2 regions of the Buttiauxella gaviniae genome follow, and region 1 is predicted to be linked to the other one. Evidence: riboswitches for the same ligand, from Rfam matches in the RefSeq annotation. Region 1 holds a riboswitch; the other holds the start of a gene.
The links. Region 1 has a riboswitch for thiamine pyrophosphate ahead of thiC (phosphomethylpyrimidine synthase ThiC). Riboswitches for the same ligand answer to the same signal wherever they lie in the genome.
Positions count from the first base shown of each region.

Region 2: it holds a riboswitch for thiamine pyrophosphate, as region 1 does, so the genes downstream of both, thiB (thiamine ABC transporter substrate binding subunit) here and thiC (phosphomethylpyrimidine synthase ThiC) in region 1, are expected to answer to the same signal.

Region 1 is NZ_JBFMVT010000002.1:2,162,172-2,167,821, forward strand. Features, by position in the region: gene thiG (thiazole synthase) at 1-191, opposite strand, end outside; gene thiS (sulfur carrier protein ThiS) at 193-393, opposite strand; gene AB1E22_RS10725 (HesA/MoeB/ThiF family protein) at 377-1,132, opposite strand; gene thiE (thiamine phosphate synthase) at 1,125-1,760, opposite strand; gene thiC (phosphomethylpyrimidine synthase ThiC) at 1,760-3,655, opposite strand; TPP riboswitch at 3,749-3,859, opposite strand; gene rsd (sigma D regulator) at 3,911-4,414, opposite strand; gene nudC (NAD(+) diphosphatase) at 4,568-5,341, shown strand; gene hemE (uroporphyrinogen decarboxylase) at 5,505-5,650, shown strand, end outside.
Region 2 is NZ_JBFMVT010000002.1:1,162,379-1,168,028, reverse strand. Features, by position in the region: gene thiQ (thiamine ABC transporter ATP-binding protein ThiQ) at 1-55, opposite strand, end outside; gene thiP (thiamine/thiamine pyrophosphate ABC transporter permease ThiP) at 133-1,770, opposite strand; gene thiB (thiamine ABC transporter substrate binding subunit) at 1,746-2,729, opposite strand; TPP riboswitch at 2,766-2,865, opposite strand; gene sgrR (HTH-type transcriptional regulator SgrR) at 2,902-4,560, opposite strand; gene sgrT (glucose uptake inhibitor SgrT) at 4,649-4,810, shown strand; gene AB1E22_RS05950 (sugar efflux transporter) at 4,992-5,650, shown strand, end outside.

The DNA of each region.
Region 1 (5,650 bases):
TGCACGCCAGCCTCAAGCAAAGGCATAAGAATCGCATCGTTATGATTACGTAAGTCGACGCGTTTCATCGCCATGGTCACTAATTGCGATCCTGATGCACGAATGGCTTCGACCATCATTTGCGGTGAGGCGAATTTTCCTGTGCCGGTGAACAAGCGTGACGAGAATGTTTTATCAGCAATCTTTAGCATGTTATCCCCCAGCTATGGCCTGAAAAAGCAAGATCTGGTCGCCATCATTCAGCAAGTGAGCATCCCACTGCTCGCGTGGAACAATAGTTTGGTTGATGGCCAATGCGACGCCTGGCTTCAATAAACGCAGTTGTTCCAGCAGATTTCCCAGCGTCAGGTTATCCGGGCACTGTATTGGTTCGTCGTTAAACTGAATGTGCATTTTGCCCTCCGCATATCGGGCATCCTGCCGCTTTCTGCATAGTGAGAGTGCGCCAGCTATGTTGCCGGGCGTCGAACAGGTGCAAAGACCCGGCTGCCGGAACCATACCGGTAAGCAATTTTATCGCTTCGAGCGCCTGCAATGTTCCCATTACCCCAACGACCGGGCCAATAACGCCCGCTGTGCGGCAATTGCGTTCAGGTTCGTGTTCATCAGGCCAAATGCAGCGGTAGCAGCCGTTATCCCACGGCGGCGTTAGCACCATCAACTGACCGCCAAATCCGACGGCGCTGGCAGAAATCAGGGGTTTTTTGTATGTCACACAAGCGGCGTTAATCCCCTGGCGTGTTGCCATGTTATCGCTACAATCCAGCACCAGATCGACGCTTTTAACTGCATTTAAAAGCCGCGCGCCTTCGAGGCGCTCACCAATAACCTGAAGTTTTATCTCTGGATTTAGCTGCCGGAGATGGCGCTGGGCGACCAGCGATTTCGGCTGGTCGAGATCCTCAGAGGTGAAAAGAATCTGGCGCTGCAAATTGCTGATATGCACGTTGTCATCGTCAGCAAGAATCAGCGTGCCGACTCCTGCCGCCGCGAGATACAACGCTGCGGGTGAACCCAGCCCGCCGAGTCCGACGATTAAAACCGTGCTGGCGAGCAGATTTTGTTGCCCTTCGATGGCAATGTCTTCCAGTAACAACTGGCGGCTGTAGCGCATGAAATCTGTATCATTCATCTCCAGCTCCCACTAATTCCAGCAGTTGTCCAGTGGCGGCTCGCCAGTCTGCAGCCTGAGTGATTGCGCTAACAACTGCCACACTGCCAACGCCAGTGGCGAGAACCGCAGGAACACGTTCCAGACTAATTCCGCCAATCGCCACGGTAGGATAATCACCGAGGGTTTTGATATGTGCAGCCAATTGGGCGAGCCCCTGTGGGGCAGAGGCCATCTGTTTGGTATTGGTTGGGAAAACATGCCCCAGAGCGATGTACGAGGGATGCGCCACCAGGGCGCGATCCATTTCCATATTATCGTGAGTGGAAAGCCCAAGCCGCAGACCTGCATCGCGAATAGCGTCCAGATTTGCCACATCCATATCTTCCTGGCCCAGATGTACGCCATAGGCGTGATGCTTTATCGCCAGACGCCAGTAATCGTTAATGAATAAACGTGCGTTGTAGCGCTCACCCAGTTTGATGGCCGCGATAATATCGGCTTCTACGTCGCCTTCGGCTTTGTCTTTGATACGCAGTTGAATGGTGCGCACGCCTGCGTCCAGCAAGCGGGCGATCCACTCGACGTTATTAACCACCGGATACAATCCCAGGCGTTTTGGAACATTAGGAAAAGCTGATTCGCTCATCACGCTTCCTCCTGACGCAGGTAAATTTCACCGCCTTTTGCCCGGAATGTTTGCGACATATCTTCCATGCCGATCTCAATCGCCTGTTTTGCTGCGAAATCACGGACTTCCTGGGAAATTTTCATCGAGCAGAATTTTGGCCCGCACATTGAGCAGAAGTGGGCGACTTTTCCAGACTCTTGCGGGAGCGTTTCGTCGTGAAAGGCGCGGGCGGTGAAGGGATCGAGCGCGAGGTTAAACTGATCTTCCCAGCGGAATTCGAAGCGTGCTTTCGACATGGCGTTGTCGCGGATTTGCGCGCCCGGATGACCTTTTGCCAAATCTGCGGCGTGCGCCGCAATTTTGTAGGTAATCAGTCCCTGTTTTACATCTTCTTTATTGGGCAGGCCGAGGTGCTCTTTTGGTGTAACGTAACAGAGCATCGCGCAGCCAAACCAGCCGATCATGGCGGCCCCAATACCGGAAGTGAAATGGTCGTAACCTGGCGCAATGTCCGTGGTCAGCGGGCCGAGCGTGTAGAACGGCGCTTCATGGCAATGTTCCAGCTCTTCGGTCATGTTGCGGCGAATCATCTGCATTGGCACGTGACCCGGGCCTTCAATCATCACCTGGACGTCATATTCCCAGGCGATTTTTGTTAGCTCACCCAGCGTATGCAACTCGGAGAATTGTGCTTCGTCGTTGGCGTCCTGAATGGAACCAGGGCGCAGGCCGTCGCCCAACGAGAGCGAAACATCGTAAGCCGCGCAGATTTCACAAATTTCGCGGAAGTGTTCATACAGGAAGTTTTCCTGATGATGCGACAGGCACCATTTCGCCATAATCGAACCGCCGCGTGAAACAATGCCCGTGAGGCGTTTGGCGGTCATTGGGACATAACGCAGTAGCACACCGGCGTGAATGGTGAAGTAGTCCACGCCTTGCTCGGCTTGTTCCAGCAGCGTGTCGCGGAACATTTCCCACGTCAGGTCTTCGGCGATGCCGTTGACTTTTTCCAGCGCCTGATAAATGGGCACGGTTCCGATAGGCACCGGGCTGTTACGTAAAATCCACTCGCGGGTTTCGTGAATATAACGGCCCGTGGAGAGATCCATCACCGTGTCTGCACCCCAGCGGGTCGACCAGACCAGTTTTTCCACCTCTTCTTCAATCGATGAGGTCACCGCCGAGTTACCAATATTGGCGTTCACTTTTACCAGGAAATTACGCCCGATTATCATTGGCTCAGATTCGGGATGGTTAATGTTAGCAGGGATAATCGCGCGGCCCGCGGCGACTTCATCGCGCACGAATTCAGGTGTGATATTTTCCGGCAGGCGTGCGCCAAAACCCTGGCCAGGATGCTGGTGGTGTAATACTTCATCACGGATCCGCTCGCGCCCCATGTTTTCGCGTATCGCGATAAACTCCATTTCCGGCGTTACAATCCCTTTGCGAGCGTAGTGCAGTTGAGTGACAGTTTTCCCGGCTTTGGCGCGTTTCGGTATGAGTTGTGTTTCAAAACGCAATTCATCCAGGCCATCATCCGCCAGCCGCTCTTTGGTGTAGGCAGAGCTGCGATCGGTAAGTGTTTCGCAGTCATTTCGTTCGGCAATCCAGTTCGCCCGCAGCGGCGAAAGCCCGCGCAGAACGTCGATGTTAATCGCGGGATCGCCGTACGGCCCGGAGGTGTCATAAACCGGAATAGCGTCATTAGGGGTGAACTGCGGATTTTCTTTGCTGCCGCCGGTTGCGGTTGGGCTCAATTGAATCTCGCGCATCGGTACGCGGATATCTTCCCGTAAACCGGTGAGATAAATACGTTGCGAGTTGGGGAAAGCGGTTCCTTCCAGCGTATTGATAAAATGCTGAGCGGCAGCACGCTGTTTGCGGCGGTTAGGTTTTTTTTCAGTCATAGACATAGCTCATTCCAGTGATTATCAGGAGTGGCTTGTCAGAACAACGGAGGAGTAATGGATGTGGGACGCCCGCGCACGGGTGATCCCAAAAGCAGAATTACTCTTGTTCCCTTCGCAGGTATTAACCTGATCAGGTTCCGCGGATCCCGAATTAACGGTCTCAGCCGGTGCTTAACGCACTCGGCACTCCGACAAGAAGAAACCCATATTGCTACGGGTCGATATGTAAACTACTCGTTAACAGTGCAGAACTCAAGCCGGGCGTGCAAGAGTGTCGGTGTCATTTGCACTGTCATCTAAACCGTGGTCGTACGCTAGCTGAATGAGTTTATCTTCCAGCGAGAACCGAGATTCCAGTGCTTCGCCGATGCCGGACAACGCATTCTGAAATTCAATGTAATTATCATGATCGATTGCGCTTTCGAGATGCGAATCGTAGAAATCCATGATTTGCTGGGTATTGGCTTCCAACTGTGGGTAAAGATGCGTTGCCGCTAAAAGCGGGCTGCTACCTTCCATTTCGCTAATAATGCGTTCATAAATGTTGAAGTGGCCTGACGACAGATAATCCACCAGATTGTGGCAAAAATTATCCAGAGCTTTTTCATCGAGCGCAGTATGGGATTCCTTGTTAGGCTTCATCCCAACCATATTGTAATAAGCCACCAATAAATGTTTGCGGGCATGTAGCCATTGGTCGACTAACTCATTACTACCACCAACGCGCTCAGTCAGATTTTCTAACTGGTTAAGCATGATTGACTCCGTGAGTTATATACTCGTCATACTTCGATTTGCAGAATGTGGCTGCTATTCGAATTGTCGCGAGCAGAAGATGTAACGCAAACGTACCCAAAATTGTTACGGCTATTTGTTTATACCAGTGAACTCGGGGATGTGCACCAGGTTATGGAACGTGTAATTCAAAAGTTAGATCAGGGCTGGTTTATCGTCAGTCATGAACAAAAATTGTGGTTGCCAAAAGGCGAGCTACCTCACGGAGTTGCACAAGATTTCCAGCTAGAAGGCGCCATTGGGTTGCCTATTGGCGAGTGGGAAAATGAACCCGTGTGGCTGGTGCAGCAAAATCGCCGGGCTGATATGGGCTCGGTACGCCAGATCATCGATCAGGATGCTGGGCTGTTTCAACTTGCGGGGCGTGGCGTGCAATTAGCTGAGTTTTATCGCTCACACAAATTTTGCGGCTACTGCGGGCATGAAATGCACGTCAGCAAAACCGAATGGGCGATGCTGTGTAGCCATTGTCGTGAGCGCTATTACCCGCAAATTTCACCGTGCATCATTGTGGCGATTCGTCGTGACGATCATATTCTGCTTGCCCAGCATACGCGCCATCGCAATGGGGTTTATACCGTGCTGGCAGGGTTTGTCGAAGTCGGCGAAACCCTGGAACAGGCTGTAGCGCGTGAAGTGATGGAAGAAAGCAGTATCCGCGTGAAAAATTTACGCTATGTCACTTCGCAACCGTGGCCGTTCCCACAATCTCTGATGACCGCGTTTATGGCGGAATATCACAGCGGTGAGATTAAAATCGACCCGAAAGAGTTACTGGATGCGGGCTGGTATCGGTACGATCAATTACCGCTATTGCCTCCACCAGGCACGGTGGCGCGTCGCCTGATTGAAGACACCGTTGCTCTGTGTCGGGCAGAGTATGAATGACGTGGTAAACTGGCGGGATACACTCGTCATATTTCGAGTTGCAGGGGTGTTGGCCGCACTCACTCACCCCAGTCACTTACTAAAGTAAGCTCCTGGGGATTCGTGAGCTTGCCGCCTACCTGCAACTCGAACTATTTAGAGTTCCAGCCAAAGGAAATTCAAAATGACTGAACTGAAGAACGATCGTTACCTGCGGGCGCTACAACGCCAGCCTGTAGATACCACGCCAGTATGGATGATGAGGCAGGCAGGTCGTTACTTGCCAGAATACAAAGCAACGCGTGCGCAGGCGGGGGATTTTATGTCCCT
Region 2 (5,650 bases), 1.0 Mb from region 1:
AAAAGCGCATCGGCAAATGGTGATAGAGCCAGGTTATATCAGTCAGAGTTAGCATTCCCTTCTCCTTCAAGTTGCAGGTGCGTTGGCTGCCTTCTTTCATCCAGGTCACATAGTTTTCTATGCTTCCAGGCTTCATTCACTTGCCGCCTTCCCGCAACCCGAATGATTTTGGGAATGGCGTCCCGGAAGTTTTTCAATCAATGTGAATAAAGCAAAGCACAGTATCAGCAGGATTAGCGCCGTCACGGCGCCGTCCTGGCTGCGATATGAACCAATTTGTTGATAGAGATAGAACGGCAGGGTGCGGAAATCGTCGTTGCCAAATAGCGCAACCACGCCGAAATCACCAATCGACAGCACGCAGGCAAACGCCAGCGCCTGTGCCAGCGGGCGTTTTAACGCGCGCAATTCAATGTAACGCAGGCGGTTTAGCCCGTTGATATTCAGGGACTGGCACAGTTTGTTATAGCGTTCCGCGACATCCAGCATCGGGTTTTCCAGCACTTTCAACGCATAGGGGATCGCCATCAAAGCATTGGTGAAAATCACAATGCCGTCTGCTGATTGCGGTAGCCCGACGGTGTTATTGAGCAACAGGAAAAATCCCGTCGCGAGCACAATGCCGGGCATCGCCAGAATTAACATTCCGCTGAGTTCCAACGCCTGGCCCGCGAAAGCCCGGTTGCGCAGACGTAACTCTCGCGAACTCCACAGCAGCATCATGGTGATCGCTATGCAGATTAATCCCGCCCCGACGGCGATTCTTAACGAGGTAAACAGTGCCTGCCAGAGAATCGGCTGCGAAAGCACCGAACTAAAACCGCTATTCATCCCGTCGATAATGACGGCCAGCAACGGAGGCAGTAGCAGTAGCAGGGCGAGCGTAATTAACACCCCATCGCAAAGCTTACGGCGCAGGTTATCTTGCGGATCGCGCCAGCCTTGCATCTGGCTGATGCCTGGGGCAATCGCTTTGCTGAGCCGCTGGCTCATCAGCACCAGGCCCAAACAGCAAATCATTTGTACTAATGCGAGCAGTGCCGCACGGGCAGGATCGTAGTCGTAACTCAGCGCCTGGAAGATTGCCAGCTCGATAGTGGTGGCCTGCGGCCCGCCGCCCAGCGAAAGCACTGTGGCAAAACTTGCGAAACAGAGCATGAAAATCAGCGCAGCAGCCGGCAATATCTGGCGGCGCAGCCAGGGCCACTCCACGAAACGAAAGAAATTCCAGCCCTGCATCCCAAGCTGGGCGGCGACCTGGCGTTGTTCGCTGGGGATATTTTCTAACGCCTGAAGCAAAAGCCGTGTCGCCATTGGCATATTGAAAAAGACGTGCGCCAGTAAAATGCCTTTTAAGCCGTACGGCGAAAACGCCCACTCGATTCCCAGCCGGTCACAAAGGGAGGCCAGCCAGCCTTCACGCCCGTAGACCGTCAGAATACCGAACACCGCCACCAGCACCGGCAGAACCAACGTCATAGCGCAAAGACGCAGGAGCGCAACACGTCCGGGGAACCGGCGGCGATACAGCGCTCGCGCCAAAAAAATTGCCGGAAACACGGACAATGCCGCAGAGAGAAACGCCTGCCAGAAAGAGAAACGCAGCACGTGCCACAAATAGCTATCCTGCAAAAGCGCGCGGATATCGGTTTGCGGCGCGTTAAACCACAGCGCCATAAAAGCCGCGAGGGCTACAGCCACCACCAGCGTGGCGGCACATAGCCCTGGGATCAGCCAGCCTGCAATTAGCGGCTGACGGCGCGTTGCCATTCGTTAATCCAGTTGGCGCGTTGTTTAGAAACGTCTTGCGCGCTGTATTCCAGCGTCGTTTGCGGTTTTACCAGGCCGTTAAAGCCTTCCGGCAATTTCACATCGGTCACCGGATACATCCAGTTGCCGGTTGGGATAGTGTTCTGGAAGCCAGGGGACGCGATAAATTTCATGAACTTTTCGGCAAGCTCAGGCTGTTTGCTGGAAGCCAGGCGGCCTGCCACTTCGACCTGCAAATAATGGCCTTCGCTGAAATTCGCCGCCGCGTAGTTATCTTTCTTCTCTTCGATAATGTGGTAGGCCGGGGACGTGGTGTAGCTCATTACCAGATCGCCTTCGCCTTTCAGGAACAGGCCGTAGGCTTCAGACCAGCCTTTGGTGACGGTGACGGTTTTCTTCGCCAGTTTTTGCCAGGCTTCAGGCGCTTTGTCGCCATACACTTTTTGCATCCACAACAGCAGACCAAGCCCTGGCGTACTGGTGCGCGGATCCTGATAAATCACCTTCCATTTTTGGTCACTTTCGACCAGCTCTTTCAGGCTCTTCGGCGGATTTTGCAGTTTGTTTTTATCGTAAACAAACGCGAAGTAGCCGTAATCGAACGGCACGAAGGTGTTGTTATTCCAGCCGCCAGGGATTTTCAGTGCGCTTGTATCCACATTGCTCGGGGCAAACAGTTTGGTTTGCGCCGCCGCTTCCAGCAGATTGTTATCCAGACCAAGAATCACGTCCGCCTTACTGTTTTTGCCTTCCATGCGCAGGCGGTTCAGCAGGGAAACACCATCTTCCAGTGCGACAAATTTCAGCTCGCAATTGCAGTCCGCTTCGAAAGCTTTTTTCACCGCAGGGCCAGGGCCCCAGTCGGCGGCAAAGGAGTCGTAGGTGTAAACAGTCAGCAGGGGTTTTGCGAAAACAGGGGCGGCGATGAGCGCCAGTAACGGCAGGAATTTTTTGAACACTTTGCACCTCTTAGGATTAGGGGTGGCAAAGGACTTTGAGAATTGAGCCTCAAATCCCTTCGCCGGCGTTATCCGGATCAGGTTCGACGGGTATTATCTCAGCCAGACTTTTGTCTTAGCACCCCGTTGAGAACGCGTGCATTGTAATGACTTTGTGAATGTTGCGAAAGCTCTACGGTTCCGGTGGCGCAAACCACGCGGATTTAAAGTCGAACCACCCCAAGGTATTCATCCTCACACCGCGCATACTGCGTTGCCCTTCGATACGCAGCCAGTGGTGAATGAGGGGCAAAATATCATTATTTTCAACGCGCTGCTGGCACCACTCCGGGAGAGAAAGTTCGCCGTTATGCCATTTACGGGTATCCGTTTCCCAATCCATCGAGATACATTTTTGAATCAGCGGCACTTCATAAAGATGTGAATAAAGGGAAAATTCCAGCGGCAAGGTAAAGTTTGCGCTATTTAGCCAGATATCGCTTTCCGCATCGCCCTGATGCCACTCTTCATAACTCACTTCCTCGACGATAAGTTTAACGCCTTGCCGCGCCAGCAACGCTTCCATCACTTTACTGATCACGCGGTGCTCGACGTGATCGCGATAAAACGTCAGCGTGACGGATTCCAGCCCGGCGGGTTTCTCAAGAACCGGCTGCGGGCGCGTATGGTGCCAGCGTGGGAGCAAACCATAGGCCGGGAACCAGTACTGCTGATTTTGTTCGCCTGCGCTATACAGCAGATGAATGGGGGCCAGAATGTGGCTCAGCCAGCGGCGCACCTCTTTATTGCTGCCGCATTGAGAGCGGCTATCAAACAAAATGTAGTAACAGCCTTCTTCAAGACGGCTCTCAACCGCTTTCTCGCTATCAGGCATCCCGGATAATTGCACTGCGCAACTGACTTCCTCGCCGATCTCCGGTAACACCCAGAAATTCACCTCGTCAATTAATGCGCGATAGCCAAAGTAATCATCGTAAGCCTGAATTTTTAGCTGATTGGTGTTATTGCGCACCACGGAATACGGGCCAGAACCGACCGGCTGGCGGGCAAAATTGTTTAACGTTTGCCATTCACGGGGCAGGATCATTGCGTTCACGCTGCCCAACAACCACGGCAACCAGTTATCCGGTTGCGAAAGCGTGATATCTAACGTCCACGCGGTTGGCGAGGTAATTTGCGTAATGTGTGAGTAGAGCGGCAGGGCATTAATACGTTGCAGCGATGTCACGACATCCAGCATGTCCAGTTCGCGGCCATGGTGAAAATGAATGCCGGGGCGCAAATAAAAGCGCCAGTGTAAGGGGGAAATTTGCTGCCAGTGGTGCGCAATATCCGCTTCCAGTTCCCCATTTTCCTCATTTATTCGGATCAATCCGCTGAAAATTTGCCGGGCAATATGGGTTTCTGAACGGCGTAACGCCGAGCCAGGCAACAGATTGAGCAGGGGGCGATAGTAGAGAACGCGCAGAATATGCCGCCCCTGGCGGAAGCTACGCCCAAGATGGGAGATCAACATCTGACGAACTGCGGCTTTATCGCCCACTATCTGTACGAGCTGATCGATCCTGTCCTGCTCGAGAAGATCTTCTGCCCGCTGCTGCTGGAGTGCAAGGCCGGTATAAAGGAATTCAAGCTGTGAGCGCTTGCCGCGGCCGGCTTCCGCTTTCCAACTGAGCCAACCTTTTTCCTGCATCGCGCTGAGTAAAGTCCGCATATGGCGCCGGGAACAATTCAGCAGCGAGGCTAAATCATTTAACGTCGTTTCCTGCGGCTTGCCTTCAAAGCATTGCCATAAGCGTATGAACTGTTGTTGCAGACGACCTGAAGACATAAAAGAGGAACTCCCGCCAGAAACTCATCAATTTAACTTTCCTCATATTACGTCAATAATCATCAACGTTGAAAGTGAGGAGGTGCATATGAAACGGTCGCCAGTGGTTAAGTTTTATCAACAGTATTTTGCCGCAACACAAAGTGTTTCTGCTGGATGGCTGGCTCGCCTGACAGCATCGCAACGTCTGAGGATGCTCGAAGACTTAATGCAGTGGGAGATGACAACCCCCGCGACTGTGAAGCACTAACTCACCTATACATGTGTGACTGAGTATTGGTGAATTCACCAGGCCAGCAGATTATTACTGCTGGCTTTTTTATACCCGTCATTCTTCAAGCTGCAGGGGTGTTGGCTGTAACTTGAATAAGTTAGGGTATAGTTGAGAGCTTGCAATTTAATCACCCGCTCAAGCAAAAGGATCTTTCCGCATGGCCTGGTTTTTGACACAAGGACGACGCCTTAATCCGGTGTACGCTGCATTCATGGTAGTGGCTTTTATGATGGGGATTGCGGGCGCGTTGCAGGCTCCCACTCTTAGCCTTTTTTTAACGCGTGAAGTGCAAGTGCGGCCATTTTGGGTCGGGTTGTTTTACACCGTTAATGCTATCGCCGGTATTTTAGTCAGCCTGATGCTGGCGAAGCGTTCCGACAGCCGGGGTGACAGGCGCAAACTGATTATGGTTTGCTGCGTAATGGCCGTGGCAAACTGCGTGCTCTTTGCTTTTAACCGCCACTACCTGACGTTAATCACTATTGGCGTGATGTTCGCCTCTATTGCTAACACCGCGATGCCGCAAATTTTTGCCCTGGCTCGGGAGTATGCGGATAACTCGGCGCGCGAAGTGGTGATGTTCAGCTCAATCATGCGTGCGCAGCTTTCGCTTGCCTGGGTTATTGGCCCGCCGCTGTCGTTTATGCTGGCGCTAAATTACGGTTTTACCACCATGTTTCTTATCGCTGCGGGGATTTTTGTTATCTCGCTGGCGCTTATCTTTTTCGCCCTCCCTTCGGTTAAGAGAATTGAGCAGCCTGCAGATGTGGCGCTCACGCAGGTCAGCGGCTGGCAAGATAAAAACGTACGCATGCT